DNA from 3 places in the Ruegeria sp. N7 genome. Region 3 is predicted to be linked to each of the others. Evidence: riboswitches for the same ligand, from Rfam matches in the RefSeq annotation. Region 3 holds a riboswitch; each other region holds the start of a gene.
The links. Region 3 has a riboswitch for cobalamin ahead of ACR0ES_RS04265 (DUF1636 family protein). Riboswitches for the same ligand answer to the same signal wherever they lie in the genome.

Region 1 (10,745 bases), on a different contig from region 3:
CACAGGAAAACTAATTTGCATTCCGGGATCAGTCCCAAGGCCAACCTCGATCCCTTTGTAGTCGATAGGCAGCCCATTGATGTATCTGCTTTCCCATCGCACACGGGAAGAGTCCCAGGACTCTCCGACGACGGTCTGCAATAGGCGTACATAGATTGCGGCACCAAAACCGGTCACCTGAATGGGTGGGACGGTTGGTTCCTGTTGCCTCTCGATACGATAAGTCGCTTTGTCTGCTTCAATGACAAGGCTGTGCCGCACAGAATTGGACTCCTGCGGCACGAGCTCAACAAAGCGGGTAAAAAACTCGAACAGCGTTTTTGTAGATTGCAAGGCTTGAGCGAAGGGCGGCCATCCTTGTAGGTCAAACGCTTCCCCTACATTCAGTCCTAGGTATCGATCCCCTGATACTTCTGAGAAAGCATTTACCAAGCCGTAAACCAACTCGGAGTGAACGAACACGGATGGGTTAGTCATCAGTTCAGCTTTCAAGCCGACCTGATCCAATGCTGGTTGCGGATTGATCTTACGTTCGGTGAGATATTGCAGAAAGGGAGCGGCTAAAGAGAGGCGAACAAAGCCCTCGCTATGCTCTCGGGAGGTGGAGTTGAAAGGCAAGCTCATAACCCTTGTTGGATTAGCTTTAAGAAGTGGCCATTTTAATCATCATATTCGTACATCCTAATTAAAAAGGGGCAACCGTGTCAGTGAATTCCAGACTATAGTTGGCAAAACATGAATATGAAGGGAGTACTTATGTCCGGCTTACGAATGTCTCTTTGCTCGACGGCAATTGTCGCAGCAGTTCTTTCTTTTTCGACGACCGCGCAGGCTCAGGATCAAGAAGAACCCCAAACGCTGTTTACCAACGTACATGTCTTCGACGGCGTCAATGAACAGCGGATCGAAAATGCAAGCGTTCTGGTTGAGGGCAACCTTATCAAGGTCGTCTCAACTGATGCGATCGATGCCCCCAATGCGGAGGTGATCGATGGCGGCGGTAGGACACTCACACCTGGCTTCATCGAGCTTCACGCACACCTCATGCTCATGGGACCGTCTATCGCTTCCATGGAAACGAACTCGACCTGGGAGGATTTTGGCATCCATGGAACCAGGATGGCCGAGATGTACCTGATGCAAGGATTTACGACTGTAAGAGATGCTGGCGGCGCCAACGGCGGTCTGCGGAGGGCCATCGACGCCGGACAGATCGTCGGTCCACGTCACTATGCGTCAGGCGCGTTCCTCGGGACACGCGGCGGCCACGCTGACTTCGCATCCTTCACCTCGCCGCCGGGCGGACAGACCAACTTCGGTAATCTGAACATGGCGCAACAAGTCAGCGGTGTCGATGATGTCTACCTGTATGGTCGTAATAACATGCGCATGGGGGCGACACAGCTGAAATTCATGCAGTCGGGTGGGGTGATCTCGGCGTTTGACCCATGGCAGTTGCTCGCCGGCTCCAAGGAAGAAATCGAAGCTGCCGTTCAGGTTGCCAACGAATACGGCACCTATGTCATGGCGCATTCTTACCGCAAGGAAGCAATCATGAACGCCCTTGAGGCCGGTGTAATGTCCATTGAACACGGCTTCTCCTTCGATTGCGAGATTGCCGAGATTATGAACGAGAAAGGGGCTTACATAACGACTAACCTCACGGCTTTTGATCCGGGTTTGTTGGATATCCCATCGGTCAAGAACGAGCCCAAGAGCCTCGCGAAAGCGATTTCGGCGTCCGCGACTTTCGCGAACTACATTCCGAATATGAAGGAATGCCCGGTAAAACGCGGCTTTCAGACCGATTGCGTGGGATCAGTGGAAGCATGCAACATCCAGATTGCTTATGAAAAACATCTCAATAACGAGTTCTTCGGACCGTACCAGTCGATGGTGACACTTACGTCAATCGGCGGTGAGGTCGTAGCTTTGTCAGGCGATTTTTCGAACCCTTACACGGCTGGCAAGCTCGGTGTGATCGAGGAAGGCGCCTATGCCGACATCCTGCTGATAGACGGCAACCCCCTCGAAGACTTCTCTGTCGTTGGAACAGGCGATCAGTGGTTCGGTGCGGACCCGAGGCCGGACAGCCCGGAAACAATCCGCCTGATCATGAAGGACGGTGTGATCTACAAAAACACACTGGATTGACCAGATAAAGCAGCCGGAGAGCATTCATGCGAAATTGGTTTTGCTCCGCAGTATTCGCAGGGTTGGTTTTGTGCGGTTATGATGCTGCGGCGACGCCTGGAACCGCGTTGGACTGGGCAGATCTGCCAGATCCGTCTGCGCAGGTCTTTGATGACCCCTATCGTGAACTCAGCCCCGAACAGTTCGACGATGTTCTTTTCGTTGTGCGTATACGCGGCAGGTTGCAGCAGGAGGTTGGCAGCGCCGAAGAACGGCAGAAATGGCAATTGCTTTTAGCAGAGACCGAAGACGCCTTGGTGTCAGACGGAATTGACGTCGACTGGTTACTCGATCAGCGCGAGGTTGTGACTGAACGTCGAAGAAAGGCTGGAACGAGCGGAAACCCGCAATTCGACGGCAGAACAATCACACTCGCGGGCTTTGCCATTCCTGCTCCAAGCGATCCGGACGGCCGGCCTGTGGCGTATTTGGTGCCAGAAAGAGGGATGTGCAGCCACATGCCTCCACCTCCGCCTAACCAGATGATCCGTGTGCGGTTGAACGGGGACTGGGCGCCTAGCTATTTCCACGAACCCGTTCGGCTGACAGGCACGCTGACTATCGATCCTTCCGTTCATAATATGATGGTTGTGGATGGCCTCATGCCTATGAATGCGACTTTCCAGCTAGTGGCGGAACGTGTCGAAACTCTGGAAACCGAGGCAGACAGGTTGGAATGGAAGCAGCGTGCTGCTGATCGCATCCGCGCGGCAGGAAATCGCAAGACCGGTGGGGCACAGGCGTCAAAATGATAAGACTTCTGGTTGCCGCATTGAGCATTGCATTTGCTGGCGCAGCGTCGGCTCAGGGACTATCCGGGCCATCTTCAGTCGAAGCCGATCTTGCGCCCGGAGACGGGCTCACCGATCCGCAATATCGTTCCGATTTTCCACGCAACATCGCACCGGGTTGGTTTCAGTGGAAAGACCGACTGGCTGAGGGTGGTTTTCGGTTCAACATTGACTACCTGGCATTGGGCCAAACCACGGATGCTGATCTGGGAACCGGCGAAGCAGCCAGCGGAATTGCGCGGTTCTACGGCAGTTGGCAGGCAACTGAACGGGGGTCTCTGACATTCAAGATCGAAGACAGGCACAGTTATACTGACGTTGCTCCGCAATTTCTCGGGCTGGATGGCGGAGCCCTTTCAATCACGGGAACAGCCTTCAATGACAACGGTTTGCTTCTGACCAATTTGTTCTGGACCCAAAGGGCTGAGAATGGGTCGTGGGCGCTGCAAGTCGGCCAGATTGATGTAACGGACTTTGTGGATATCTACGGGTTGGTAAGCCCCTACAGTGGTTTTCAAAACCTGTCTTTCAATACCAACCCGACAATCAACACGCCCAACCAAGGCCTTGGTATTGCCGGCGGGGTAAAGCTGAGCGAGAACCTCTACGCCGTTGCCAGCGTATCAGACGCAAACGCCGACCCGTCCGATCCAAACTTTGATGTGTTTAGCGACGGCAATCTCTTCAAGTCGCTCGAACTTGGGTACACGTCCGGCTTTGATCGCATCTACTTCGACAATATCCATCTGACCCTCTGGCATGCGGATGCGGCTGACGATGGCAGTCGAGCAGAAGATTACGGCGCAGCGTTTTCCGCCGCATGGTTTGTTGACAATAAATGGATGCCGTTCTTCCGTGCAGGGGCCTCGAAGGGAACCGCAGCGCTTTATGAACGGTCGATTTCTGCCGGTCTCGGTTACTATGGTCGCAACACCGATTTGGCCGGTCTGGGCCTAAACTGGGCCGAAGCAAGAGGCATAGATGGCGATCAGTTCACGCTTGAAGCTTTCTACCGCTTTTCAATCTCACCCGGACTGCAGATCACGCCATCGGTACAATTCATTTCCGACCCGCTTCTAAATCCCGATCAGGACCGGATTACCCTGTTCGGTCTAAGAACCCGGATCGTTTTCTAATGCGGGGTGAAGGCAGTCACTAAGGGGTGTGCCAAAGGGCAACTAAGAGAGATCAAGCGCGTGCCGGAATTTTCAACGCCGGTCGAATGAAGTTGGGAAGCAAAGGAACAATCTATGAAGATTGCATACGGAATTCTTGCAGCCTTAGCAGTTGTGTTTTTCATCCTTGGAGGCAGCGATGCCCATGCCAAAGACAACAAGGGTAAAAAGCCGAACAAGGGGGGCAAGAACGGTGATGTCAGCATTCAGATAGAAGACAAACCCGGCAAAGGCCCAAAAGCTGTACCACCTGGACAGATCAAGCGCTACACGCGCGGTGCCAAGCTCCCATCTGACCTGGAGTTCGAGGATATTGGGGACCTTTCCAAATGGAAGCTTGGGGAGCCGGGCAAAGGAAACCGCTACATTCTGGTCGATGACGAAGTCCTCGAAGTTACGAATGACCTGTCTACCGTGGTCGATGCCGTCGGCATCGTCGGTGATCTTCTAAATTAGGCGAAAGTACGATGTTTCAGGGCAAGAACTACCTCGTTTGCCCTGACGCTGGCCGGGGCGATCATTTGTGAACCCCGGCCCAAGTTCAAAACCCGGATCCGAGGCGCTACGATGATAAAGGCCCTTCTTGTTCTTTTTGCGCTTGCTACCTTTTCGTCAGCACGCGCCCTACTCGCTCAGGAAAACGGTGCAACTGAAGTCCCGCAAACAATACGCTTTGAGGGCTATGTATAGCCCAGTCGCGAAGCAGAACTGTCGCCTTTGGTGGACAATGTGGTCAACCGGACTTTGCAAAGTCTGCTTTCTGCGCATCGCTGACGTAGTACAGTCGGGATGCTGCGCGGCAGAGAAGCGAAGCTTTGCCCGATAAAGCGGAAGTTGACCCGAGCCATCTCAACATCCGATTTCGGTGCAGTGGGTAGCTCTCGAAAAAGTCTTCGAGGTGCGATGCTCGCCGAAGCCCGTCAAATTTGCGATGGACTAGTGTTGTTTCAATATTTGCGGCATGGGCCGGCACTTCTAGTGGTCTTGGTCTTTGTTCTACTTTTGCACGCTTATGCCTCCTGATTTTGGTCTTGCACGCTTATGCTTCACGCGTTGCACAGTTATGGTGTTTCATCAAATTTGTCGCTCTTTAAGCTATTGTTTTTAAGAGATTTTTTTGCACAACCTATGCGAGAAAATACTGATTCGTGCACGCTTATGCTCAATTTGCACCTAATATCACACACTATGAATCTAGGTCCGGATTTTGGCGCGTTCTCAGCGGCTTTTCTGATATCAGCGCCATGTTGAGACGCGCAGGTGCATGCTCTTGCGAGAAAATAGGAAAGACCCCGGAGTTTTTTCTTGCCGCAGGGTAAGTGTTAAGGTACCCGCGTTTTACCGGTCCCGATGTGGCTAAGAGGGAATCCGAGGTGCCTTTTGGTGCCAACCGGAACTGCCCCCGCAACTGTAGGCGGCGAGCGCTGTCCATTTCCGTCACTGGGCCATTTTGGTCTGGGAAGACAGGACAGACAAAGACCCGTCAGTCAGGAGACCTGCCGGTATGAAACCGAAACACACCGGGCGGGGTTGTCCGGGGAGGTTGCCGAAGAAACGCGCCGGGCGGTCTATTTTCTACCCTGCGCTCACGGCAGGCAGTAAAGCGTCTGTTGCTTCGGTAAATGCCCATTCACCCGTTCTCTGGTCATTGACACATGGAGATCGATTGTCATGTTTCTACGCACTGGCCTGATTGGCCTTTCCTTGCTGGCTACCAGCGCTGCCGCCGAAGGAAACTTTCCCCTAACTATCGAAAACTGCGGTCACTCGGTCACGTTTGACGCGCCAGTGACGTCGTCAGTCACGGTCGGCCAAGCCGCGACCGAGGTGCTTTATGCGCTGGGTCTGGGCGAGCAGGTTCTTGGAACCTCGGTCTGGTTCAACGAGGTGCTGCCTGAATATGCCGAGGTGAATGCCAAGGTAGAGCGTCTGGCAGACAATGATCCCAGCTTTGAAAGCGTTGTTGCCAAGCGGCCGGGACTGGTCGCAGCGCAATATGAGTGGCATGTCGGACCCGAGGGCATCGTCGCCACGCGTGAGCAATTTCACGAACTGGGCATTCCAACGTACGTAATGCCTGCAGATTGCATCGGCAAAGACAATACAGTCGGCGGCGATGGCACCCGCCTGCAAGCGTTCTCGACCGATACGCTGTATCAGGGTATCGAAGAACTGGCGGCAGCCTTTGATGTATCCGAACGCGGCACGGACCTGGTTGCCGAGTACAAGGCCCGCGAAGCCGCAGCCGTCGCCAAGGCGCAAACCGTGAAGCTGGACGATGTGTCAGCCGTATTCTGGTTTTCCTCTCCTGAAATGGAAAGCGACCCGTTTGTGGCCGGACAGAAAGGCGCACCGGGATACATGATGAGTAAATTGGGTATCCGCAACGTCGTCGAGACGGATGAAGAATGGCCAACAGTGGGCTGGGAAACCATTGCCAAGGCCAATCCGACGGTGATTGTTATCGCCAAGATGGACCGCCGTCGCTTTGCTGCGGACGACTACCTGAAAAAGCTGGAGTTCCTGCGCACTGATCCGGTGACCAGCCAGATGGATGCGGTCAAGAATGACCGGATCGTCATTATGGATGCGCAGGCCATGGACGCCACCATCCGCGCAATCCCGGCGCTGGAGGATCTGGCCGAGAAGCTGGATACCATCGGAAACAACCTGTGAACGAGGTCGCCGCAATCTTACGGCAGGGTTTCAAGGCTGCGTGCCTTACCGTGCCATTGTTGATTGCGGCGGTTCTTGCGGGCGCGATGATCGGGGAAACCTCTCTGTCGCCCGATTTGGTTCTCTCCGTTCTGGCCAACAAGCTGGCCGGAGCGGACTTTCCTGTCGACCCAATTGATCAGGGTATTATCTGGAGCTACCGGATTCCTCGCGCTCTGGTCGCTGCGTCCTGCGGTGCCGGTCTGGCTGTCGCAGGGGTCGTGTTGCAGGCTTTGCTGCGAAACCCGTTGGCCGACCCTTACATTTTGGGCATTTCTGCCGGGGCCTCGACGGGTGCCGTGGCTGTAACCATCGCTGGTTTGGGTGGGGGGGCTTTGTCGCTGTCTTTTGGCGCGTTCAATGGCGCGCTTTTGGCTTTTGGTTTTGTCGCGTTGCTGGCCCGAGCCGCTGGCGCAGGGGGCGGACGGGTTGCGACGGCACAGATCGTCCTGGCGGGAATTGCCGGGTCTCAGTTGTTCAATGCGCTGACGGCCTTCATCATCGCCAAATCCGCCAATGCCGATCAGGCGCGCGGGATCATGTTCTGGCTGATGGGAAACCTCAGCGGCGTGCGCTGGCCGGATGTGTATCTGGCCATTCCGGTGGCCCTTGTCGGTTGGCTCATTTGCCGCTTTCACGCCAGAGCACTGGACGCCTTTATTTTCGGCTCTGATTCAGCGGCCTCGCTGGGCATATCGGTACGTCGGGTGCAGGCAACCCTGATCTTTGCGACCGCGCTCACGACAGCTGTCATGGTTTCTATCGTCGGATCCATTGGCTTTGTCGGGCTGGTCATCCCTCATGCTGCCCGGTTCCTTGTGGGACCGGGGCATCGCAGGCTTATCCCAACCTCCGCCTTGATCGGAGCGGTCTTCCTGATCGGCGCAGATATCGTGTCGCGCATCATCATCCCGGGTCAGGTTCTGCCGATTGGGGTGGTCACCGCTCTGATCGGTGCGCCTGCCTTTGCCGTAATTTTGGTGCGCGGCCAGAGGAGCGCCCGATGAAGATCGAGGCGCAAAACCTGACATATTCCGTTCGCGGCAAGACTTTGCTGTCAGACGTATCCTTTGTCGTGGAGCCCGGCGAAACACTTGCTTTGGTCGGACCTAACGGTTCGGGAAAATCAACGCTGATGCGCCTGCTGGCGGGGTTGGTACGTCCGGTTTCAGGAAAAGTCGTCATAGCGGGTCATCCCGTTTCGCATTTGTCGCGCAGACAAATTGCCCAACGGATTGCCATCGTTGAACAACAGGCTGATACGGCCGAACGCGTGACTGCACGATCCGTGGTCGAACTGGGCCGCACGCCCTGGCTGTCGGCCTTACGGCCGTGGCGCGCCGAGGACACCTGGCAAGTCGACAAAGCCCTGCAAACCGTGGAAATGGCCGATATGGCACACAGAGAATGGGCGACATTGTCGGGAGGAGAGCGCCAGCGACTGCACATCGCACGCGCTTTGGCTCAGCAACCGGGACTCTTGCTTTTGGACGAACCGACCAACCATCTGGACATTCATCACCAACTGTCGATCCTGAACTGTGTTCGAATTCTAAAAGTGACGACAGTGATGGCGCTGCACGATCTGAATCAGGCGATGGCCTGTGACCGGGTGGCTGTTTTGTCAAAAGGGCGGCTGGTCTCTCTTGGCCCGCCCGAACATGCCCTGTCTTTGGAAACCGTTTCAGAAGTTTTCGGTGTCAAAGCACAGTGGGGGTATAGTGCCGGCGGGACAGAACGATTTCTGTCCTATCATCTGGACTGACGGATTCCGATCGCTTCTGGTCGTACAGGATATCAGTGTCGTCAGCGCAGCATGTCAGATACGTACAATCTACGGCCTCAAAGCCATATTCCAACGGCGCGCAATCTTGACTTGGGTTTCCTCACAACCCGTCAAGTTGCCCGTCGAATGCTGTCTTGATTCTGACCTGGATTGGATTCGTTCGTATTTTTGCCTTCAAAGATGATCAGCAGGCGCGTTGTCCGAGCGTGGGTCGACCAAACCTCAATGATATGTTCACTACTTGTTTTGAACCGTGAAACAGATTCCTTTTGGAAACCTCTGAGGCTTGACACAAATCACGACACGCCATCAGGTTGAACAGATTGCGGCGACCGCATGTCGATATTGCAGATTACCCACAATCAAAGCCTCAATCTGAGCCTTAAATTAACGGTAGATTAACGAAACAGGGCACAACAAATCTCTGGATGACAAGTTCTTGATATACTTATGCCTATATCGAGATTTATTGGTGGGTAATCCTGCCGGTCTGTTGACTAGTCCAGTTTTTAACGAGGGGGTATCCCGGCAGGATCAGGGGGTGCCAGATCAGGCCAGTTCGAGGCCAACAGATCGCGGCACCCCCGCCGGTAAGCGCGAACCAGCAACCCATCTTTTTCAGTTGATCTTGTTGCGTTGCGCGTGCGGCGTGATGCCGAAACTGGACCTGTATACCCTAGAGAAATGACCCGGATTTTCGAAGCCGCAGGCCACGGCGACTTCGGTGACCGACGCCTCGGTTTGCAAAAGCAGCTTCCGGGCCCGTTCCAGCCGCATTTCCATAAAGTACCTTTTAGGGGAAGTGTTTAAGTATTTGCCAAACAACCGTTCAAGTTGACGGGTGGAGATACCCAAATTGTCTGCAATGAAGGATGGTGAAACTGGGGTTTCCAGACTGTCCTGCATAATATCTATCGCCTTTGCCAGATGGGCATTGCGCATTCCATTGCGCGACTGCAGCGAAACGCGCTGCTTAGCGGTCGCATTACGCACAGTGTTATAGACCATTTGATCCGCAACATCGGTGGCCAGCTCTTCGCCATGGTCGCGTTCAATAAGATGCAGCATCAGGTCTGCGGTCGCGGTCCCACCTGATGCGGTAATGTGTTTTTCGTCGGCGACAAAGACGCTGCGCACCAGATTGATATCCGGAAAGGCTTCCATGAACGCGTCGTGGTATTCCCAATGGATCGCCGCCTGCATACCGTTGAGGAACCCGGCCTCGGCCAGCAGCCACGCGCCGGAACACAATGCCCCGATCCGCGTTCCACGCGCTCGTTCGCGCCGCAGTGTGGCCAGAAGGGAACGGGTCACGTGGTCACGCATGTGAATGCCCGACAAAACAAAGAGCTGATCGCACTTGGACAGTTCCTCAAGTCCGGAATGCACGAGGGTGACGGACCCATTGGAAGACACGGCCTGCTCGCCCTGTTCGGATACAAATGACCAGCGATACAGCTCTTCGCCACTTACAAGGTTGGCGATTCTCAGCGGCTCGACCGCACAGGAAAAGGCGAGGTGCGAAAACTCCTCGACCAGAATGAAGGCGAAGTGCTGCGTCTGAGGCATGAGCAGGACCATTTCCAAACTGGGCCGACGCCCGAACGTGAGTCTATTTTGCAGACACCCATGCTGCACGAGATTTTTTTGTATACAAGTTGTATTTTTTAGAAATACAAAACTGTGACCTCCGCGATTCGAACGCAGCGGCCACAGGACATAGTGAGGCCAAAGGATGAAAGACGAAGCCAAGTCGCGCAAAAATGCGCTCAGAGAACACCTGAAGATGTCCATCCTGACGCTGCGCCTTCGTCCAGGTGACGATCTGGATGAGGCGCATCTGTCCGATGAATTCGGCCTGTCGCGCACGCCTCTGCGCGAAGTGTTTCGTCAACTGGCTGGCGAAGGCTATCTGGATCTACGGAAAAACCGCAGCGCCCGTGTTTCGGAAATGTCCTACACCACGCTGCGAGATTTCTTCCTTGCCGCGCCGATGGTTTACGGGGCCATCCTGCGTCTGGCGGCAGTGAACGCGACTAACGCGCAAATCGAAGAACTGAAAGCGGCTCAGCAAGCATTCAAAGC
Region 2 (10,745 bases), on a different contig from region 3:
ACCGATATCCCCATGCCTGCTTATAGGTTGGACTTAAGGCAGGGGCAATCTGGACTTACAGTGTCATGGAAAATTTTCCCAAGGTGGGTTGACCAGGGTCCTTTGTGAAACTACAAAACTAGAAATCTAGTTTAATGGAGGCAACTCATGTGGGAAACTGCTGCTGCCGGATTTTCCGCCATGGGTTCGGAAGCCCGGCTGAAAGTCCTCAAGACGCTAGTGCGGGCTGGTGAGGCCGGTCTGACCGTTGGCGAAATCCAGAACCGGACGGGGATTGCCCCGTCGACTTTGGCGCACCACCTGCGGTTTCTTGCAGCCGGAGGTGTGGTCGAGCAGGAAAAGATCGGTCGCACCACGATCAACCGGGCCTGTTATGACGAATTGAAGACGCTGGCGCAGTTCATTCTTAGCGAATGCTGCGCTGACGCGGTTGGAAAGGCGGCCAACGATGGCTGAATTGACGCAATCGCCCCGGCTGACCGCCAAAGGTGCACTTGAGATGATCAAGACACCCTGGGCATTGATTGTCGCCATTCTTGTGGCGGTGGCCGTTCTCGACCCCGGCAACCTGCGTGAGGTTGCGAGTTTTGCAGTCAGGGCCTTGGCGCATACAGGACAATACATCCTGTTTGCTGTGCTTCTGTTGTCATATCTCAAGGCAACCGGGGCCGAGGTGATGGTGGCGCGCGCTTTTGAAGGGCGCGAAACCCGGATGATCTTTCTGGCCGCCCTGTTCGGCGGCCTCGCACCGTTTTGTTCTTGCGAAGTCATTCCCTTTATTGCGGGCTTGCTTGCACTCGGAGCGCCGCTGTCGGCCGTGATGGCGTTCTGGCTCAGCTCGCCATTGATCGACCCACCGACGCTTTTGATTACGGCAGCCGCGCTGGGGTGGCCCTTTGCCATCGGTAAAGCGGTTGCAGCCGTTGCGCTTGGCCTGTTCGGCGGGTTCGCGGTTCGGTTGCTGATGCGGCAGGGGGCGTTTGCGCAGCCTTTGCGCGAATACAAGCCTGCCGGGTGTTGTGGATGTGGTCCGAAAGCGGATGACACGCCGGTCTGGAAGTTCTGGCAAGAGCCCGAGCGTCGCGTTCGGTTCCGTTCGGAATTCGTGCACAACGGGCTGTTCCTGCTGAAGTGGCTGGCGCTGGCCTATGTGCTCGAAGCTTTGTTGGTCAACTATGTACCTGCGGACCTGATCGCTGGCGTCGTTGGCGGAGAAGGCGTGCTGCCGATCATTGTCGCCGCGCTGGTGGGGATGCCGGCCTATCTGAACTCTTACGTCGCGCCACCGCTGCTGGCGGGTCTGATCGATCAGGGCATGACCGCGGGGGCTGCGATGTCGTTCATGGTTGCGGGTGCCGTCAGTTCCATACCGGCAATGGCCGCAGTCTGGTCATTGGTCAAACCGCGCGTGTTTGCGACTTACCTGAGCCTTGGTGTGGGGGGCGCAATAATCGCAGGCATCATCTTTCAGGTGGTATGAACGAAAAAGCCGCCCGGTGTCAGCATCGGGCGGCTTTTTCGTTGGATATCTCGATCAACCGGATTCGCAGAGACGGGGCAGTTTGAACCGATACCGGGCTTCGCCGCTTTTGACGTAAATGCGTTTTTCCACGCAGGCCGTCGTTCCAACGGTTTGTGAAATCTGCGACTCAGTCGACGTAATCGACGTGGCCGATCCATCGGGCAAGCGAACCGAGGCTACGACGCCGTTCTTCAGGTCCCCGTTCACCGGGGTTGCGGACAGAACCGGTACGATCAGGAAAGCCTCGTGTTCGTGTTCGCCTTCGTCCCCCAGCAGAAACAAGGTGGTGACGATGGCGATCATGACAACACCACCCGCCAGACCCAGCCCCCATGTCCTGAGAAAGGCGTAGATCGTTACGGCGCGGTGCGGGCCGAAAATCGCAGAAAGAATGCTCAGCATGACAAGTCCGTCAAAAAAGCCCCAGCCGTTCCGACTGGGGCTGATTGTCTGTTACAGACGAGGATCATCCTCGTCTTCATCATCCGCCCCGCCTTTGGGCAGGTTGAAGAAACTGTCGGCGTCGATGATAGGCTCGTCGTCTTTTTCGTTCGACCGATCATCGGACAGCGAGAAGGTTTCCAGACCTTCGATCGCGGTCGGGATTTTCGGCGCAGCGTCCATTTCCAGCGATTGCTCGGTCGAAACCAGCTTGCGACGCTCGTCATCGCTCATCACGCCGCCTTCGGCTGCTTTCTTGGCAGCGGCCTTCTGCACGATCGCATCCAGTTCGGACTGTTTGCACAGGCCCAAAGCAACCGGGTCGATCGGCTGCATGTTTGAGATGTTCCAGTGCGTGCGCTCGCGGATCGACTGGATGGTCGGCTTGGTGGTGCCAACCAGCTTGGCGATCTGGCCGTCGCTGAGTTCGGGGTGGAACTTGACCAGCCACAGGATCGAGTTCGGACGGTCCTGACGCTTGGACAGCGGGGTATACCGCGGGCCACGGCGCTTTTCTTCGCCGGATGCCGCCGGATTGAACTTGAGCTTCAGCTTGTGCAGCGGGTTTTTCTGCGCGGCGTCGATCTCATCCTGAGTCAGCTGGTTGTTTGCGATCGGGTCAAAGCCCTTTACGCCTGCGGCCACATCGCCATCGGCGATGCCCTGCACTTCCAGTTCGTGCATCCCTACGAAATCCGCGATCTGCTTGAAGCTGATCGTGGTGTTGTCCACCAGCCATACGGCGGTTGCCTTGGCCATAAGCGGTTTTGCCATCAGCCCGTCTCCTATACATACATCTTTCCCGTCGCCGGAATTCGGCGGCCCCTTGGTCTTGGGGCAGGTTTCCGTTGTCGGGGAACTTGGCCCGTATATAGTCGCCACGCAGCAAGAAGGGAAGAGGCGAATGCGCTGGGTCGTATTGTGGGTCTTCAGCGCGATGACAGCGCTGGCCGAAGGTGAAAAAGCAGGTGAGTTCGACTATTACGTCCTGTCGCTTAGCTGGTCGCCCAACTGGTGCGCCCGTGAAGGGGACGCGCGCGGGTCAGACCAATGTGACGACCGGCACGACCACGGATGGATCCTGCACGGGCTCTGGCCGCAATTTCATCAGGGCTGGCCATCCTTCTGCCGCTCGCCCGAGGCGCCGCCAACACGCCGCATGACGCGGGAAATGGAAGATATTCAGGGTAGTGCGGGCCTTGCATGGCATCAGTGGAAGAAACACGGCACCTGTTCGGGGCTTTCTGCGCCCGACTATTTCGCCCTGTCCCGGCGTGCCTATGACGCTGTCGAACGCCCGCAGGTCTTCCGCAAGCTGGACGCATCCGTCAAACTGCCGGCTTCGGTGGTCGAGGATGCGTTTTTGAAAGCCAATCCGGAACTGGAGCGCGATATGATCACGGTCACCTGCAAACAGGGCTATATCGAAGAGGTCCGCCTATGCCTGTCGCGCGACCTTGATCCGGTGCCATGCGGCCGCGATGTAATTCGCGACTGCACCGCCAAGGACGCGCTGTTCGATCCGATTCGCTAGAGCTTCTTGTTCTGGCAGTCCCGCGCATAGTCCAGCGCCTTGGCGGTGCCTTTCAGATCAATCGCCATCACCACCTCGCCTGCGGGATTGTAAACCGTCATCGTCTTGTTCTGGGCAATCGCGGTGACGAAATTCCGGTCGGTAAAAAACACCGTCGCACCGGGCACTTTGCGTTCATTGAACCCGATAGCGGTGGCATCAAAGCTCTTGCCGTCCAGTTCGAACCGGATGGGATAGCTCTCACCTTGCTTAATGTCGCCCCAGGCCTTGTTGTAAACGGCGAAATACCCGCGATTATCCAATGCGTCATAGCCCAGCCGCACTACCGAGAGATCCTGATACACCGTCTGGATCAGACACCCGTTCCCAAGCGCGGGGTCCATCATGATGTTCCAGCCTTCAACAAAGCCCTTGTCCACAAGGTCCTGCGACAGGCCAGCGGTTGCGGTGAAGGCGGCGAGGGTGAAGGCGAGAAGTCGGGTCACAATTGGTCTCCAGTATTGAGTAACTTGTTTGCCGCAACCCTATTTGACGTGCTGGACCAAACAAAGGGGTCATCTGCCTTAGAAATTACTAATTTTCTTTTGATCCTACCCGCTCAGATTTACATTTGCTAAAATGAAATCCAAAGCCATTTGTTCCGATCAATGCCTCTCGATACTTTGACGAGACAATACTGGATGTCAGCATTCAAAAGTCTATTTGTAGCTTGTTTCTTAACCTCTTCGGTCATTCTGGACAGGGCGGGGTTCGCTGAAGTCAGCGGCAAGTTCCAATTTGACGCCGAATCCTACTGCGAAACGCATGGGTGTAAGAAAGGCCCATCACTTTTTGATCCACCAATCTTGGATCATGAGTGGCAACCTTTTGAAAGCTCAGACCTGTTGGTTTGGGGCGCGGACGTTTGTCTCGGGTATTTTCTGACCAAAGATGAGAGCGCGTGGAATGGCGGCATGACAGAAGACAAAGTTGGCGACAAACATGGGATCTATGTAGTCTTAGGCGATTTCTTGGCGCGGATTCACATCTTCGACTGGCCTCCCATAGATGCCGCCAGCCCATATTCCGAATATGGGGTTTTTCAGTGCGAAACTACGAGCCAGCCTGAATACAAGCTGGACGCCGAGCGCAGCACAGAACTGAAAAAGTGGGTCGAGTTCAGGCTGACAAAGGAGGAAGGATGGGTCGGAAGCATCGAAAGCTTCACCGGGTACCTGAAAGGACTATTTAGGAGTGATGCTCTCGGTCTAACGATTCATTTCGAAAACTACAGTGGAGCGCGCGTCCGGTTTGAAGCGGACTATTGGGGGCCGCCGGTGCTGATTGACGAAACTGACGGGCTTTATTGATGTGCTAGTGTCTACAACCGGCTACAATTCCTTTCGCGCCCTGAGCGCCGCCGTGATCGTTCCGTCATCCAGATAATCCAACTCTCCGCCGATGGGCACGCCTTGCGCCAGTGAGGTCAGGCGCACCTGGCCTTCCAGCTGATCGGCGATGTAATGGGCGGTGGTCTGGCCGTCGACGGTGGCGTTCAGGGCAAGGATCACTTCGGTGATCCCTTCGGCCAGGACCCGATCCCTGAGGCGAGGAATGCGCAGCTCGTCCGGGCCGATACCGTCCAGTGCAGACAGTGTGCCACCCAGCACGTGATAGCGGCCTTTGAAGACCCCTGACCGTTCCATCGCCCAAAGGTCGGCGACGTCCTCGACCACGCAGAGTTCGCCGGTCGCTCGGGCCTCGCTATTGCATATGTCACAGATATCCGTGGTGCCCACATTGCCGCAATTCAGGCATTCGCGGGCGGTGACGGCCACTTGCTGCATGGCGTCTGACAGGGGTGTCAGCAGCAGAGCGCGTTTGCGGATCAGGTGCAGCACCGCGCGGCGGGCCGAGCGCGGGCCCAACCCCGGCAGTTTGGCCATCAGGTCGATCAGATTGTCGATTTCGCTGTTCGTGCCCATGGCCTGTCCTGCTTTGCGCCGGAGGGAGCCTCCGGCGGGAGTATTTGGGAAAAGATGAAGCTCAGAACGGTAGCTTGATGTCTTTGGGCAAGCCCATGCTTTCGGTCAGCTTGCCCATCTCTTCCTGTGAACGTTCGGCGGCTTTGGCCTGAGCGTCCTTGATGGCGGCCAGGATCAGGTCTTCGACCACTTCCTTGTCGTCGCCGTTGAAGATCGACGGGTCGATGTCCAGCCCCTTGAGTTCACCCTTGGCTGTGGCCGTTGCCTTGACCAGCCCTGCACCGGATTCGCCGACAACCATCATGTTGTTCAGCTCTTCCTGCATTTCGGTCATCTTGGTTTGCAGGTCTTGTGCGGATTTCATCATCTTGGCCATGTCGCCCAGTCCGCCAAGCCCGCCGAGTCCTTTCAGCATCAGTCGTCTCCTGTGTTTCTGTTTGGTTCTAAATACGGACCGCAGGCAGGTGGCACAAGAGGTCTCCCGCCTGTCCAGATCAGAGCGGCGCCGACCGATCATTTATGTGCCCGCATTCCCTCCTTCAGGTGCATCGTGAAAGGGGGTGAGTATGCCGGTTTCTTGAAACTTGGACCCGCGGGCTCAGGGGCTAGTCCTCTTCGAACGGGTCCCATTCCTCTTCGACTTCGGGAAGGGCCTCGGTCTCAACCTTGGCGGCGCGCTGTTCAGGTGTTTCGATCCGAATGATCTTTGCCTTGGGGAATTGCGTCAGCACGGCCTGAACCAGCGGGTGTTCTTCGGCCTCGGCTTTCAGGGCCAGTTCGGCCCGGTCCCGCACTTCCGCGATGGTCGCGGCATCCCCGTCCGAGACAATGGAGACGGCCCACCGATTGCCGGTCCAGCGTTGCAGGGCAGAGCCCAATCGCGACGCCAGATCCGACGGTGCCTGAGGTGTCTGGGTGAATTCGATCCGGCCAGGCTGGTACGACACAAGGCGCACGCCGCTTTCCACCTCGACAAGCAGTTTCACATCGCGGTTTGTGCGGATCAGTTCCACCACATGCCCGAAGGTTGGATAGCGGGCCAGGGCCGTCTGTGCATCCTGCGCCAGCGCGGCAACCGGTGCACCACCCGCGCCGCGCGGGGGCGATGTATAGGCAGGCGGCGGGGTCGCGTTGGATTGCGTTGCCACCGGGGCCTGCCGGGACGGTGACATGCCCCCGCCCGGCCCGCCGGGTGGCGAAGGTGGGGCGTCTTGCAGCCGTTTGATCAGCTCTTCGGGGCTGGGCAAATCGGCGACATGCGTCAGTCGGATAACAGCCATTTCGGCGGCCATCATCGCGTTGGGCGCGGCAGAGACTTCCTCCAGCGCCTTCAGCAGCATTTGCCACATCCGGGTCAGAACCCGCATCGGCAAGGCCTCGGCCATGTGCTGGCCCCGTGTGCGTTCGTCGGGGGAAACTGTCGGGTCTTCGGCCGCGTCAGGTGTGATCTTTACGACAGACACCCAATGCGTGATTTCGGCCAGATCGCGCAGCACGGCCAGAGGATCTGCACCTTCCGCATATTGACCACTCAGTTCAGCGAGCGCCCCTGCCGCGTCACCACGCAGGATCATGTCCATCAGGTCCAGAACCCGTCCACGATCGGCCAGACCCAGCATCGCACGGACCTGATCCGCCGTCGTCTCACCGGCTCCGTGCGAGATTGCCTGATCCAGCAGTGAGGTCGCGTCGCGGGCCGATCCTTCTGCGGCGCGGGTGATCAACGCCAGCGCATCGTCGGCGATCTGCGCGCTCTCCGCCCCGGCGATCTTGCGCAGCAGGCTGATCATGTCTTCGGGCTCGATCCGGCGCAGGTCAAAGCGCTGACACCGCGACAGAACCGTGACCGGCACTTTGCGAATCTCGGTGGTCGCGAAGATGAATTTCACATGTGCGGGCGGTTCCTCGAGCGTCTTGAGCAGCGCGTTGAATGCGCTGGTCGAGAGCATGTGAACCTCGTCGATGATGTAGATCTTGTAGCGTGCACTGGCGGCGCGATAGCGGACACTGTCGATGATCTCGCGGATATCGTTGACGCCGGTACGGCTGGCCGCATCCATTTCCATCACATCGACATGGCGACCTTCCATGATTGCGACGCAATGCTCGCACTGACCGCAAGGCTCGGTTGTCGGCCCTCCGGTTCCATCCGGCCCGATGCAGTTCATGCCTTTGGCGATGATCCGCGCCGTGGTGGTTTTTCCCGTTCCGCGAATGCCGGTCATGATAAAGGCCTGCGCAATCCGGTCGGCCTCGAAGGCGTTTTTTAGGGTGCGCACCATAGCATCTTGACCCACCAGGTCGGCAAAGGTTTCCGGGCGGTATTTGCGGGCGAGAACCTGATAGGCGGGGCTGGGCGTGTCTGTCATGTCTTCTCGCTCGGATTCGGTGCTTCGGCACAGCGTAGTGGCGGCGGCAGTCCGCGTCCACTGTGGGGCGCGATGATTTTTTGTTTCAGAAACGGGCTGGTTTCCAACTAAACTGGTCCAGCGGATTTAATGACTCATTTCTTAAAGAGTACCTTGGGGGAGGACGCACTTCATGTCGCAGCTGGTCATTTTTGCTCTGCAGGTCGGAGGCGGAACGCTTGCCCTTACTTCAATGCCCGGGCGTGGCGGGGATTACGTCGGCGATCTGGATATGATTGCGGCTTGGAAACCGGGCCTTGTGATTTCAATGACGACGGATGTTGAAATGCTTCAGGATGGCGCGCAGCACTTTGGCAGCGACATCCAAAGCCGTGCCAGCCGGTGGGTTCACCTGCCGATCGAAGATTTTGGAGCACCGACGCAGGCGGTTCAGAAGGCCTGGCCAGAGGTCAGCGCCACGGCCCGACATGCGCTGTCGGGCGGTGGCCGGGTTCTTGTGCATTGCCGTGGGGGGTGCGGCAGATCCGGGATGATTGTTCTGCGACTGATGGTTGAATGCGGTGAACGCGCCAGCGACGCACTGGACCGCCTGCGGGCCGTGCGCCCCTGCGCTGTCGAAACCGATGCGCAGCTGGCCTGGGCGTCCCGGATCACCCCGGCACAGGTGGAAGTGGGATCAAGCTGACAGCTGCTGGGGTGCGTAGCCGGTTTTCCGGGGCCGGATCGTTGAAACCTCGATCATGGCGCAAGGCGGGTTCGCGACAATGCCCGAGGGCAGCGTGCTGAATGTAGGTCCGAAGATCAAATCGGCATAGGCATCAAGGTCCCGAATTGCCGTATCAGGGTGCGCCCCGCAGAAAACGCGAACGCTGTCGGATCGCGCTCGGATCGTTGCCATGCACCCTTCCGCGCAATGTGACAGCGCGCTGTTGCCTTCAAATTCGAAATCTTCGCTGGTGGCCGAAACCGCCTGCGCCATGGCTTCGGAAATCGAGCGGGCCAGTCGCGCCAAAGCCGGGCAGGTATTGCCCGTCCGCTGGCACACAGTTGCGCTGTATTCGTGTGACTTTGTCTTCCAGATCATCCTGCGCCCTCCGCGCGTGGTGGGCTGGATATTGGGGCAGGTGGGACAGCATCTCGCTGTCAGGACCTGCCCGGACACCCCGCCCGAGTTTCGGTTTCAGTTCCGATGGCAGGTCTCCTGACTTGCGGGTCATTGCTCTGCCGACCTTCCCAGCCCGTGGGCCAGTGGTATTTCGGCATTACTTACCGCTTACAGTTGCGGGGGCAGTCGCGGACTTGGTTGATATCTGTGTGACCAGACAAACCGCACCGTGTTCCCTTTTCATCCCGACCTCTTGTGGGGGCCGGAAACCATCACACAACCGCTAGCGCCTGATCGCGTTCCGAGTCAAGCCGATCTTTAGGCCGGACGTTTGGTCATGCTGGATGCGGTTTACCTTCCGGCTTAGTGTCGTCGGCATCGAAGGCAGGCAAACCGATTTTTTCAGCGAAAGCCGGGGATCATGTTGGATACGGAACAGACAGTGTTGATCGAAGATTTCCGCTTTCCGTCCGGGTCTGTGACCTTGTCGGCGCGGCTGTACCGGCCAGTGGGTGAGCCGGACACGGTTATCGTGCTGAACAGTGCCACGGGTGTGCCGCGTGACTATTATCAACACTTCGCGCGATGGCTGGCTGCCGACCGGGGGATAGCTTGCCTGACCTATGACTATCGGGACTACGGGCTTTCTTTGGTTGGCCGCCTGAAAGACGCAACTGCAACAATGGCGGATTGGGCGTTGATCGACATGCCAGCGGCACGGGCCGAAATGCGCAGGCGGTTTCCAAAGGCGCAGCAGTGGACCATCGGCCATTCCGTCGGTGCGATGCTGGGGCCGGTGCAGCCGGATATCGACCAGATCGACCGAATGATCGGTGTGTGTTCGGGACTGGTGACTTTGAAAGATCACCCATGGCCCTATCGGGGGTTGGCAGGGCTGTTCTGGTATGGCCATGCACCGCTGATGGTGCGGGCACTTGGCTATCTACCCGGCAAAGCAATCGGGTTTGGTTCGGACCTGCCCGCCTCGGTCTACTGGCAATGGCGCAAATGGTGTACAGCCCCTCTTAGCTACGTTCCCGAGATCGGGCAGAATTTGCCTGATGCGCATTGGGGCAGTTCTGGAACACCAGTGGATCTGTTCACGTTCGAAGATGACCAGATGGCTCCGCCCGAGGCGGTTTGGCGCCTTGCTGATTTGTATGGCCCCGAGGCCAGACGCCACCTTCTGAAGCCTGCTGAATTCGGACTGCCGGAAATAGGCCATATCGGAGCATTTGCCCGGCGCAATGCAGCGGTCTGGCCGCGCCTGATCGCCTGATCAGACGCGACGCAGGTTTTCCATAACACCTTGCAGCTATGGCCGTTTGCGAAGTTTCTTGTCCTGCATGACACCGCGCACCATCTTGCCAAAAGCCTTGTCCCGCGCCCGCGATTGCGCAACGGTTTCCGAGTTTCGCTGATCTTCACGCCGCAGCTTGCGCCAACGGTCCAGCCGCGCCGGATCAAGCACGCCTTCGTCGATTGCGTTCTGCACGGCACAGCCGGGCTCGGTCTCGTGCTGACAATCCGAAAAGCGACAGCTTTGGCCAAGCTCTGTGATGTCCGAGAATACGTCGTCGATCCCGTCCTGAGCGTCCAGCAGGCGCAATGCGCGCATTCCGGGCGTGTCGATCAACCATCCACCGTTTCTCATCGGGTGCAACGCACGCACGGTTGTCGTGTGCCTGCCCCGTGCGTCGTCTTCGCGAATTCCAGACGTGGCGAGGTTTTGATCTGTCATGGTGTTGCTGAGCGTCGTTTTACCCACGCCCGACGACCCGACCAGCGCGCCGGTCTGGCCTTTGGGACA
Region 3 (10,745 bases):
ATTGGTACCGAGACCGGTGGGAATACCTCACCAGACGCGAGGAGACGTCCATAGGTGACAACAATGAATGCTGTTAGGTCACGGTCAGATCGACGTAGACCGAGCTTCTCAGCAGCCTTGAGCGTGGCTGTGCCGACAACGGCAAAGTCAGCGTAACTCAGGCGGTACTTCGAGTATTGGACATCGCCGGTCAGCACCTCATCCTTGCGACCGGGAGGGACGCAAAGCCCCTGACGGCCCATGTAAGTCCCTCCTGCAAGGAAGACGTTATAGCGGTGTCCCGTATCGAGGAACTCTCGGGCAAGAACGTAATGGACGAAGGCCCTGACAATGGCTGAAGCGTTAGGCTCGTGTCGTCTGCCGATGAGGAGATGCGGCAACCGCTCCCTTGCTCTGCCGTATCTCAGTACGGCCATCCTGTATGTGGGTCGATCTGACCAATCACCGACACGATGCCGCCCACCTCGGATTAACCTGACGGCCTCGACAACCTCTGATTTTGTCGGCTTGGTCTTCCTCAAGACCGACCGGGCAACTGTGTTGATAGCGTGACCAGGTATGAAGCCCCCAAGTGGAACCCCTCGGCTCCTGACGACCGACTGACAGCGGGAACACAAGCCCCACCGCTGGGGTAGCCGTTGGGTGATCTCATAGGCAGGAAGCGGATTAGTGCATGTAGCGGAGGCACAGACGCCGTAGAGGCTGGTAATCATGACGGCCTCGCTGAACGGTTACGCTGGGTTGTGCTTTGGGGATACTTAGGGGGCGTCCCACCAAGGAATAAAGAGACGCCCCCATCAACCCGCCCAGATGCACAAGCTGACAGTGCATCACGGGCGAGATGAAACGGTAAAAGGTCTCACTACATCGACCCGTCAGTAACGACAGGGATGCGTGTGAGACCTGAACCAACATCGACCAAGGACCAAGGTCGAAGCGGCATAAGGATTAGGATTGATGGTTGTCGGTGATGGACATTCACCCAACGTACACTGATGGGGAACCGTGAAGCCTCGAGAGGAAGCTGATCGTGTAACTAGAGGTAAATCTCATTGTATCTGTTACTCATAAGCGTGCAGTAATTCCAACCCATTGATTTACAACGAGGTGTACCGAGGGTGTCATCGACCGGTAATGATCATCATCGATCATCAACACAGAGGAGTTACCGAGGGTGAACCTATGGGGGAACTCTGGGTGATACCTTGAGGTATAACTTTTCGTTTCTTCTCTGTCTCATAAGGGTGCACTAATTCAAATCCCCTTGTTTCATTGGGTTTCTGGCACCCGAGTTCCCTCATCGGTCATGGGGTGATCCTCCGTCCTTGCGGATCGACGGTAGGACAACCTGAGTGACCCAGTTTTGGAACGCACGGGCCTCGGGTTTGTCGGAGCGCATGATGATCTTGTAGAGGCCGCTCTCAGAGATCAGCTTGTTGGGGCGTCCGCGTGTACCACCGTTCAGTCTCAGTAGCCTAACTTCCGTCTGACCTAAGTTAGACGTCGCGTTGGTAACATTCTTGATGGCGAGAACGTCCAACACGTCCTTGGCGACGAACCACGGGTTCCCGTCGATCTCCACGACGCGGATGGTGTTGACCTCGCAGGTCCTCGACCTTCCATCTTGGCTCCTGTGAGCCTTTGATTTTATTGGGAAATAAGAGGCTAAAAACAGAGGTCAGGTAGGGTGACCTACAAAACGCTGTTTTAGGGGTTTAAGAGCCTCGGCCAGATGGACACCAGCCGAGACGTTTTGGGGTTAATTCAGAAGTCAGCTGTAATTGACCCTACTGTGGCAAGCCCATGCTTCTCGCGACGGTGAGCAGGTCGTCGATCTTGTTCTCCAACGCGTAGAACTCGTCGTCGGTGTATTGATCAGCAAGTGATCCCATTGCTACCGCGTGTTCTTCTCGCAGATCGGCGATCTTCTCATCGATGGCGAACGCAATTGCATCTTGGGTGTTCGCGAAGTGTGTCAGTGTCATTTGGTAATTCCCTCTATTCCGTGTCTTATGGGACCTGAATAGAGGCGCGGAATCATCGATGTCAATAACAATTGCGCGGCATTTGTGTAAGGATTACAATATGTTAACCCCTACGATATCGCAAGTATCTGTGGTGAGGAATAAGGCTATACCGCCCTTAGTTTGAACATCCAGACCACCACGCTGGAAAGGACAAGAACAAGCCAAACACACGACGAACTGAGCCACCTAACCGACGCGCTTGTCTAAGTGGTGGCCAAGAGTATGCTCATGCCCCGCGCATGCAACTCAAGGTCAAACCCCGCGTGATCCCGCTAGGTCATGGACATCATGACACTTAACATAATCGCCATTATTGACTCATTGAGACTGAGCAATATCAACTACTTAGATGATCGGACATGACTTACGCCTCCCGAAGCACAAGATGTTGTGCCGTCGGTGACCTCTGGGTTATCTGCGAGGCGCTCATCCCCTGCCCGGTCGAAGGGCGTACCCTGGGTGGTGACTGATGAATTTACTGGGGGTTCACTGAGGGGGTAGGGGGGGGCCGGGGAAAGGATCACGTAATATTAACCCGCTCAGATTTTTGGCTCAAAATCCGAACGTGTCATACGCAAGTCACCGCCCCACTCACTCTTGTTACTTTTCCGCCTTTTTAACTGGTTCTACTTTAGGCTAGACAGATGGCTCTCCAAGTTTCCCAACAGACCACGAAGCGCCAGTTGGAAATCCATATTTCTCTTCGTCCGATTCACTACGGCCTCTTCAAAGTACCATGCACTTTTGAACCGCATCGCCTCGGCAATCGTCTTTGGTATTCTTGTGTGTTTGATAGCATATCTACTGACGATGAAATCCAAGTCATTTCGGTTTTGCGCATCAGTAAGTTTGTCCAGTTCTGTTTTGAACGTTGTCTCTTCCGATACGACGATTCTTGCGCCTTCCGTCTGCTTGATCTGACGCCAATCTGGAAGTTTTCTAAGAAAACGGTTTCTTGCTGAACGTTCAGCGCGTCGTGCGGCTAGGTCTTCTTTTGTATCGGTATCAAGAACGGCTAGAGCAGCGCGTTGTGCGTCCTCTGACATCTTCTTTGCATCACTACCAAAGACCTCAGCTTGAACCAAAGCCATCTCATTTACTGAACATGAAGAATAGAATACGGATTCAATCGAACTTCGTTCGAGCGCAAAAACTTTCTTTGACTCGAGCGCGGACACTTCATCATCCGTTCTATCATCCCTATCGATCAATCCAATAGGGCTAAGCCAGTGTAGTCCAGTGGTCCCTTCAAGCCCCGCAACAGAACGCTCCACCTCACGGCAACTTCCACGTGGAACGACCGAAACCTCGGGATACAACGCCGAAACAAGAGGGAAATCCAAACTTCCACCGGCGTTGCCTTCAATAAACAACAACCTGCGACGGGCACCAAGTATAGCCCTTCTGATTTCACTGGGCACTTCGACACCCGGCATAAGTACGTCGATGTCCCAGCCATTTGCTCGCGCTCCCGTCCAACTACAACTTCGCACGATCACGACCTTCGCATCGGGATTACAACTAGGGAGTTCTGGCTCATGTGTCGCAATAACGAAACAGCAGTCTTTTCTCTTCTCAAAAAGCGCGGACAACATCGGTTCCGTTATTGCCCGATGCAGGTGCCGTTCTGGTTCATCAATGAGGAACAGTGTTCCGGGCCTTGCAGTTAAAACCTGCGCGGCGATCATTACCGCGTTTCTCTCGCCATCCGATAAGAGCGGAATGTTGAAAGTCGGCCCACCGCCGTGACTCGCTAAAACGTCACCAACGTCATTTATGGAAAGCTGAACTGACAAAGAACTGAACGACAAAATATCGTTCAATGCCTCCAAAGGAGATGGCCTTTTGGCATAGATTTTTGCGGATTCAAATTGGTCGCTTTTTAAGAGTTCCAGAACATCTCGACCTACAGAGTTTTGAGCGTTAGCCAGATCAAACAAGGCAATCTGCGTTCTATGAGAGGCGTAATCATCTTTCCAACGTGCTTCGTCTTGCTTGTCTCGAGCGTTGATAGTGCTTTGAAGCTCCATTCTGGCTTTTGGGGTTACGTCAACAGAACTTGAGTTCAACCAAGACTGTCGGTGGGCTGCTATCTTAACTACGGACGGCGCACCCGCTGTCTGATACAACTGCGTAATTAGTGCAGACTTCCCTGACCCGTTTGCGCCCACTACAAATACAACCTGCCCCTCAAAAAGTGGGATATTGGTTTCCGCGAGTTGATCTACGAGAGATGGTATTTTCCAGTCGTGTCTCATTATTATTTGCCACCCTTTGCCGCCTCAAATCTTGTTGAAAACAATTACCTAAATCCAATCCTGCTATCGATGGTGTTTACGCACAAGAGAAAGCTCTAAGATATGGTGTGATGATTAGAATGTAGAAGACCCACTGCATCTAGGATGGATCGAGGAAGTCAGCTTTACAAAACTGAACACTCGTTAACAAAATACAAAAGGGAGGATACAAGGCGGATAATCAGGAGGATATCAATAACTTAACTTATTATTTTTATTAAGTTTTTACTTTCATCTTATAATCCGGTACTCGCCTCCAACCACATCCTAATCGCTGACTTAACCCCGCAGTACGCGCGTGCGACGCTTGGTATTTTCAGACGTTCATGGCCCGCGATTCTGTCGAATTGCGGGCCAGATATTGCGTGTTTTTCGGAACTCCTGCCTACCCCTGCTCGTTCACGGGGCGCGATTTTGTCTGGTATATGCTTTACGTTCAGGCGCGCCCTTGTGGCACAACCTCGTATCCCGGCTCTTCCGGCTCATCATCCGTCATTTCGGCTGGAAAGCCCGGGGCGGTGATATCCAGGCCGGTTGCCTCTTCCAGCCGTTTGATAATATTTGGTGAAAGCTCGCGTTCGCCATAGCGCGCGATACCATCGTTAAAGATGCTGATCATCACCGGGTTTATTTCCAGCGGCACCCCGGCGCGGTCGGCGACCTCCTGAAACAGACCGATATCCTTCTTCACCAGATCCATGGTGAAGGAAATATCGCGCGACCCGTTCAGGATGACCTGACTTTCGGTTTCGTGCACGAAGGACGTGCCGGACGAGATTTTGATCGCCTCATAGGTCGTGTTCAGATCCATCCCCGCAGCCTTTGCCGTAACCAGTGCTTCGGCGCAGGTGATCAGGTTGGCGGTGGCAAGATAGTTGGTCATCACTTTCAGCACCGACGCCGAGCCCAGTTCACCGGTGTGCAAAACCCGGCGGCCCATTGTCGTCAGGAACGGCAGAATTCGTTCAAACGTTTCCCGGTCGCAGCCCGCAAAGATCGAGATATTGCCCGTCGCGGCACGGTGGCACCCGCCAGAAACCGGGCAATCGACGGCCGCACCGCCGCGCGATATGACTTCGGCACCCAGGTGTTTGACTTCGGCCTCGTCCGTGGTCGACATCTCCATCCAGATCTTGCCGGGGCCCACTTCGGGCAACATCTCCTGCATGACTGCGTCCGATGCTGCCGGAGACGGCAGACAGGTGATCACCGCATCGCAATCGCGCATCAACTGGGCGGGCCCTTCTGCCGCCTTTGCGCCTTTGGCGACAAACTCGGCCACCAGATCCGCGTTCAGGTCATGCACAGTCAGATCAATGCCGTTGCGCAAAAGGGATCCCGAAAGCTTGCCGCCTACGTTACCCAGACCGATAAATCCCACTTTCATATGACGCATCTCCAAGTTCGTCGTTTTCCCGTCATGCGACCATATACCGAACACGTTCTTCATGCCGCCGAACGACGCCTACAGGTCGCTTTTTTCACCTTGGCTTATTTGTTGCGCGCGAACCGCTTGACAAGCGGGTCAGCGGTGCCGCATGTCCCTGTCGTTGGTGTCGGCGACAGCCGATGAAAAGGGAATGCGTCAACGGTTCATCCGCCAAACGCAGCCGCCCCCGCGACCGTGACCGGAGAGGATGCCCAATGCCACTGGCCTGTGCCGGGAAGGCGGGACATCCGACAGAGCGACCGCTCTGGCATCCGCAAGCCGGGAGACCTGCCAACACCCGAAGTTGAAACCGGGCGGGGTGTTCCGGTGTCGGGTCCATGTGCAGACGTGGTGCCCGCATGAAACCCCGTCCCCCGCGAAGAGGATTTGGGGGGATGAGAGACATGACCGAGACCGCACCGGTAGAATTACTGGTCTGCACGACTTGCCGCCGGGGTCTGCCCTTCGAGGATGATGCTGAGCGTCCCGGCACATTGTTGCACAAGGCCTTGGAACAGGCTGCCCTGCCAGATGGCATCATTCTGAAACCTGTCGAATGCCTTTCGAACTGCGATCAGGGCTGTTCCATCGTTCTTCGGGGCGGGCCGGATCGCTGGACCTTTGTTTACGAGAACCTGAACGAAGTCGATCACGTCGATGTCATCATCGATGGTGTGACCAAGTATCTGGCCACAGACGATGGTCTGGTGAAGTGGCGCGACCGTCCTGAACATTTCCGCAAAAACTGCGCCTCGCGCATTCCCCCGATTGGAGGCTGAGATCATGTCGAACCTAGAAAAACTTCCCGTCACCGTGATCACCGGCTTTCTGGGCTCGGGCAAAACCACGCTGGTGCGCCATCTGATGCAGAACCCGCAGGGAAAGCGTCTTGCGATTGTTGTTAACGAGTTTGGCGATGTGGGTGTTGATGGCGACATTCTGAAATCCTGCGCGATACCGGATTGCCCTGCGGAAAACATCATGGAACTGGCAAACGGCTGCATTTGCTGCACCGTGGCCGATGACTTCATCCCGACCATCGAGGCGCTGATGGCGCTGGAACCGCGCCCGGATCACATCCTGATCGAAACATCCGGCCTTGCACTACCCAAACCGCTGCTGAAAGCATTTGATTGGCCTGATATCCGTTCGAAAATCACCGTTGATGGCGTGATTGCGCTGGCCGATGCCGAGGCTGTGGCCGCCGGTCGCTTTGCTCCGAACGTTGAAGCGGTGGATGCCCAACGGCTGGCTGATGACTCGATCGATCACGAAACACCCTTGTCCGAGGTGTTCGAAGATCAAATCTCGTGCGCGGATATCATCCTGCTGACCAAGCCCGATCTGGCAGGTCCCGAAGGTGTCGCGAAAGCCAAACAGATCATCGCCACCGAGGCGCCGCGCCCGCTTCCCGTCGTCGAGGTTGCAGAGGGTGTCGTCGACGTACGTGTCGTGCTTGGCCTTGAGGCTGCCGCCGAAGATGACATGGACGCGCGCCCGTCACATCACGATGGCCATCACGATCATGAGCATGACGATTTCGAGAGCATCATCGTCGAGTTGCCGGAACAGACCGACCCTGCGGAACTGGTAGCCAGAATCGAACGTCTTGCGACTGAGCTGAATATCCTGCGCGTCAAAGGCTATGCCGCCGTCGCTGGCAAACCGATGCGCCTGCTGGTTCAGGCTGTCGGCGCGCGGGTTCGTCACCAATACGACCGCCCGTGGGAGCCCGGTGAAGAGCGCCGCTCGCGCCTGGTCGTGATTGCCGAGCATGACGACATCAAAGAAGCCGAAATCCGTGATATCCTCGTGGGTGTGACCGAGGTTGCCGAGTAAGTCATGCACGTCGTCTTTCGCGAAAGCCACGGGCTCGAGGAAACCGAGACCCCAACCGATCTGGGCCAAAGCCCGGGTGATCTGGTTGTGCTGTCCTTTTCCGACAGTGACCTGGGCGCTTTCGCGGCGGGCTGGCATCGCGGCGGCGGGCCTGAGGGGCGGATGCCCACGATGCGGCTGGCCAATCTTGCGGCGCTGAAGCACCCTCTGTCCGTCGATACCTATGTCGAACAGACACTTGAGGGCGCAAAGGGCATCCTGATCCGTCTGATAGGTGGCGTGCCCTATTGGTCTTACGGGCTGCAACAGGTTCTGGCACTGGCGCAAGCCAAAGGCATCGCGTTAGCCGTTTTACCGGCGGATGGGCGTGAAGACACTCGGTTGGATGAGTATTCGACCCTGCCCCTCTCGACCCTGAGGCGGCTGGCACATCTGTGTGACACCGGCGGCGAAGTCGCCGCGCAGGCCGCATTGGCCCAGATGGCCTTGGCAGCAGGGCTTTATGCCGGGCCAGTGATGGGCGCGAAAACCCTGCCCGAATGCGGTGCGTGGTGTCCAGATCAGGGTGTCGTCCCGGTGGGTTCCGCATTCCAGAGCGATACGAAACGCATCCTTGTCACCTTTTATCGCGCGTATCTGACATCCGCAGACACCGCCCCGGTCGCGGCCCTGATCCGCAGCCTGCGCGCCCGCGGGCTTCAGGCGGTGGGTCTGTTTGCCCCGTCGCTCAAGACCCCAGCCGCTGCCGACTGGCTCAGGGAACAGGTCGTCGCCTTGCGACCGTCGGCGATCATCAACGCCACTTCATTCTCGGGCAAGGGCGCGTCCGGCACGTCGCCTCTGGACGCAGCGGATGTGCCGGTGTTTCAGGTCGCTCTCGCCACCTCGCGACGCAAGGCCTGGGCGGAGGCCGAACGCGGCCTGTCACCCGCCGACCTCGCCATGCATGTGGTATTGCCCGAAGTGGACGGGCGAATATCGGCAGGCGTTGTCTCTTTCAAAGAACCGGGCAAGCGCGATCCGCATTTGGAATACTCGCGTTTTGCGCATCGGGCCGAGTCGGACCGGATCGAGGCGATCATCGATCGGGTATCGGGCTGGCTTGCCCTGAATGACAAACCCAAGGCAGACCAGATCCCCGCGTTGGTACTGTCCACATATCCCGGCAAAGACTGGCAAATGGCCCATGCGGTTGGTCTCGACGCGCTGGCCTCGGCTGAGGCGATGCTGTCTGATCTTTGCGGTGAAGGCTACGACATCGCGGCTGGCGATCCGGTTGCCGACGCACTCTTGGACGCCCGGATATCGTGGCCGCTTGAGGATTATCTGAGCGCACTCGCTGAATTGCCCCAAACCCTGCGCACCGATCTGCACACCGTATGGGGCAATCCTGAGCAAGACCCAACTTTCACTCAGGGTGCGTTTCACTTCACGGCTTTGCGACGCGGCAAGGCGCTGGTCGCACTGCAACCAGAGCGCGGAACACCCGAACTGCGTGATGACGACTATCACGACCTTTCGCGTACCCCGCGCCATAGCTATGTCGCCTTCTATTTGTGGCTGCGCAAAGGTCTTGGCGCGGACGCGCTGATCCATATCGGTGCGCATGGCACACTGGAATGGCTGCCCGGCAAATCGGTCGCCCTATCAGCAGACTGCTGGCCCGAGGCGCTGATCCGTGACCTGCCGGTGATCTACCCGTTCATCGTCAACGACCCAGGTGAGGCCGCGCAGGCCAAGCGCCGGATCGGCGCGGTGACCCTGGGCCACATCCCGCCCCCCATGAAAGAAAGCGGAACGCCTGACCGGATGGTGCGACTGGAAGCCCTGCTGGACGAGTTCTCAAACGCGGACGGCCTTGACCCCAGACGCCGTGACCGGTTGCAGGAAGATATCCGGGATGAGGCGCAAGCCATTGGGCTGGAGCACGATCTGGGCCTGAACCAGGCCACCAGCACCGCGGAAGCAATCACGCGCATCGACCGCTTTGTCTGCGATATCAAAGAAAGCCAGTTTGGCGACGGGCTGCACGTCTATGGGCGTGTTCCGGATGTGATCGGCAGTTTCGACCCAGCCCCATCCGCCCATGCCGAACGCAAGGCACTGATCAATGCGTTGGCTGGCAAGCGGATCGAGGCTGGCCCGTCCGGCTCGCCCTATCGGGGCCGCTCTGACGTGCTGCCGACCGGGCGAAACCTGTTCACCACCGACCCGCGGTCTGTGCCCACCCGCGCAGCCTACACGCAAGGCGTGAAACTGGCCGAGGAACTGGTACGGCGGCACTTGCAGGAGGAAGGCGATTACCCGAAAGGGCTGATTGTCGATCTGTGGGGATCGGCCACCATGCGCACTGCGGGCGAAGAATTCGCCATGGCCCTGCACCTGCTGGGTGTAAAGCCGGTTTGGGATAAGGGATCCGAGCGGGTTTCGGGTATTGAAGTGCTGCCCATCACCGACCTGAGCCGCCCGCGCCTGGACGTCACCTTGCGGGTTTCGGGCTTGTTTCGCGATGTGTTCCCCACGTTGTCAGCCCTCTATGGTCAGGCGGTTCGGGCATTGTCAGAGCGTGACGAAGCGACCGACTGGAACCCCTATGCCGGTCACGCCCCGGCTGCGCGGGTGTTTGGCCCGGCACCCGGCAGTTACGGCCTGAACATGACCCATCTGTCCGAGACCTATACGGACGAGGCGCGCGCCCAAGCCGGGGAGGCATGGCTTGAGGCCAGTTCGTACGCGCTGGAAGGTGAACACATCGCGCAGGACAAAGCGGGGATCACGGATCGTGTCGCCAAGGCCGACAGTTTTGTTCACCTCCAGGATCTGACGGAAACTGACCTGCTGCTGGCCAACGATTATGCCACGCATGAGGCCGGTTTTGCCGCCGCCAAGAAATTCGTCGGCGGATCCGCGCAGCTTTACCATCTGGACAACACCAACCCCGATAATCCGCGCGCCCGGACTCTGCCGGAAGAAATCAGCCGCGTCGTTCATGCCCGTGCTGCCAACCCTGGCTGGATCGCGGGGATGCAGCGCCATGGTTTTCGCGGCGCCGCCGAGATTGCTGCGACGCTGGATCACATGGCCTCTTTTGCGCATCTGTCCGGAACCGTCGCTCCGCATCTATTTGATCTCTACCACGAAGCCACATTGGGC

Region 1: linked by a shared signal. The riboswitch ahead of ACR0ES_RS08360 (ABC transporter substrate-binding protein) and the one ahead of ACR0ES_RS04265 (DUF1636 family protein) in region 3 are both predicted to bind cobalamin.
Region 2: linked by a shared signal. The riboswitch ahead of ACR0ES_RS17850 (hypothetical protein) and the one ahead of ACR0ES_RS04265 (DUF1636 family protein) in region 3 are both predicted to bind cobalamin.

Annotation. Positions count from the first base shown of each region.
Region 1 is NZ_JBQFLR010000004.1:186,381-197,125, reverse strand. Features, by position in the region: gene ACR0ES_RS08385 (helix-turn-helix domain-containing protein) at 1-624, opposite strand, end outside; gene ACR0ES_RS08380 (amidohydrolase family protein) at 742-2,154, shown strand; gene ACR0ES_RS08375 (DUF3299 domain-containing protein) at 2,181-2,945, shown strand; gene ACR0ES_RS08370 (carbohydrate porin) at 2,942-4,120, shown strand; gene ACR0ES_RS08365 (hypothetical protein) at 4,235-4,615, shown strand; cobalamin riboswitch at 5,485-5,677, shown strand; gene ACR0ES_RS08360 (ABC transporter substrate-binding protein) at 5,831-6,835, shown strand; gene ACR0ES_RS08355 (FecCD family ABC transporter permease) at 6,850-7,881, shown strand; partial or broken gene ACR0ES_RS08350 (ABC transporter ATP-binding protein) at 7,878-8,387, shown strand; gene ACR0ES_RS08345 (GlxA family transcriptional regulator) at 9,279-10,229, opposite strand; gene ACR0ES_RS08340 (GntR family transcriptional regulator) at 10,396-10,745, shown strand, end outside.
Region 2 is NZ_JBQFLR010000021.1:1,721-12,465, forward strand. Features, by position in the region: gene pdxR (MocR-like pyridoxine biosynthesis transcription factor PdxR) at 1-14, opposite strand, end outside; gene ACR0ES_RS17795 (ArsR/SmtB family transcription factor) at 148-456, shown strand; gene ACR0ES_RS17800 (permease) at 449-1,480, shown strand; gene ACR0ES_RS17805 (hypothetical protein) at 1,535-1,924, opposite strand; gene ACR0ES_RS17810 (DUF1013 domain-containing protein) at 1,976-2,737, opposite strand; gene ACR0ES_RS17815 (ribonuclease T2 family protein) at 2,868-3,497, shown strand; gene ACR0ES_RS17820 (hypothetical protein) at 3,494-3,982, opposite strand; gene ACR0ES_RS17825 (hypothetical protein) at 4,178-4,846, shown strand; gene recR (recombination mediator RecR) at 4,868-5,461, opposite strand; gene ACR0ES_RS17835 (YbaB/EbfC family nucleoid-associated protein) at 5,523-5,876, opposite strand; gene ACR0ES_RS17840 (DNA polymerase III subunit gamma/tau) at 6,067-7,830, opposite strand; gene ACR0ES_RS17845 (protein-tyrosine phosphatase family protein) at 8,003-8,515, shown strand; gene ACR0ES_RS17850 (hypothetical protein) at 8,507-8,914, opposite strand; cobalamin riboswitch at 9,005-9,223, opposite strand; gene ACR0ES_RS17855 (alpha/beta hydrolase family protein) at 9,357-10,214, shown strand; gene rsgA (ribosome small subunit-dependent GTPase A) at 10,251-10,745, opposite strand, start outside.
Region 3 is NZ_JBQFLR010000001.1:850,108-860,852, forward strand. Features, by position in the region: gene ACR0ES_RS04240 (hypothetical protein) at 1-242, opposite strand, end outside; gene ACR0ES_RS04245 (BRO-N domain-containing protein) at 1,298-1,582, opposite strand; gene ACR0ES_RS04250 (hypothetical protein) at 1,788-1,985, opposite strand; gene ACR0ES_RS04255 (AAA family ATPase) at 2,654-4,285, opposite strand; gene ACR0ES_RS04260 (NAD(P)-dependent oxidoreductase) at 4,761-5,774, opposite strand; cobalamin riboswitch at 5,859-6,063, shown strand; gene ACR0ES_RS04265 (DUF1636 family protein) at 6,158-6,532, shown strand; gene cobW (cobalamin biosynthesis protein CobW) at 6,537-7,592, shown strand; gene cobN (cobaltochelatase subunit CobN) at 7,596-10,745, shown strand, end outside.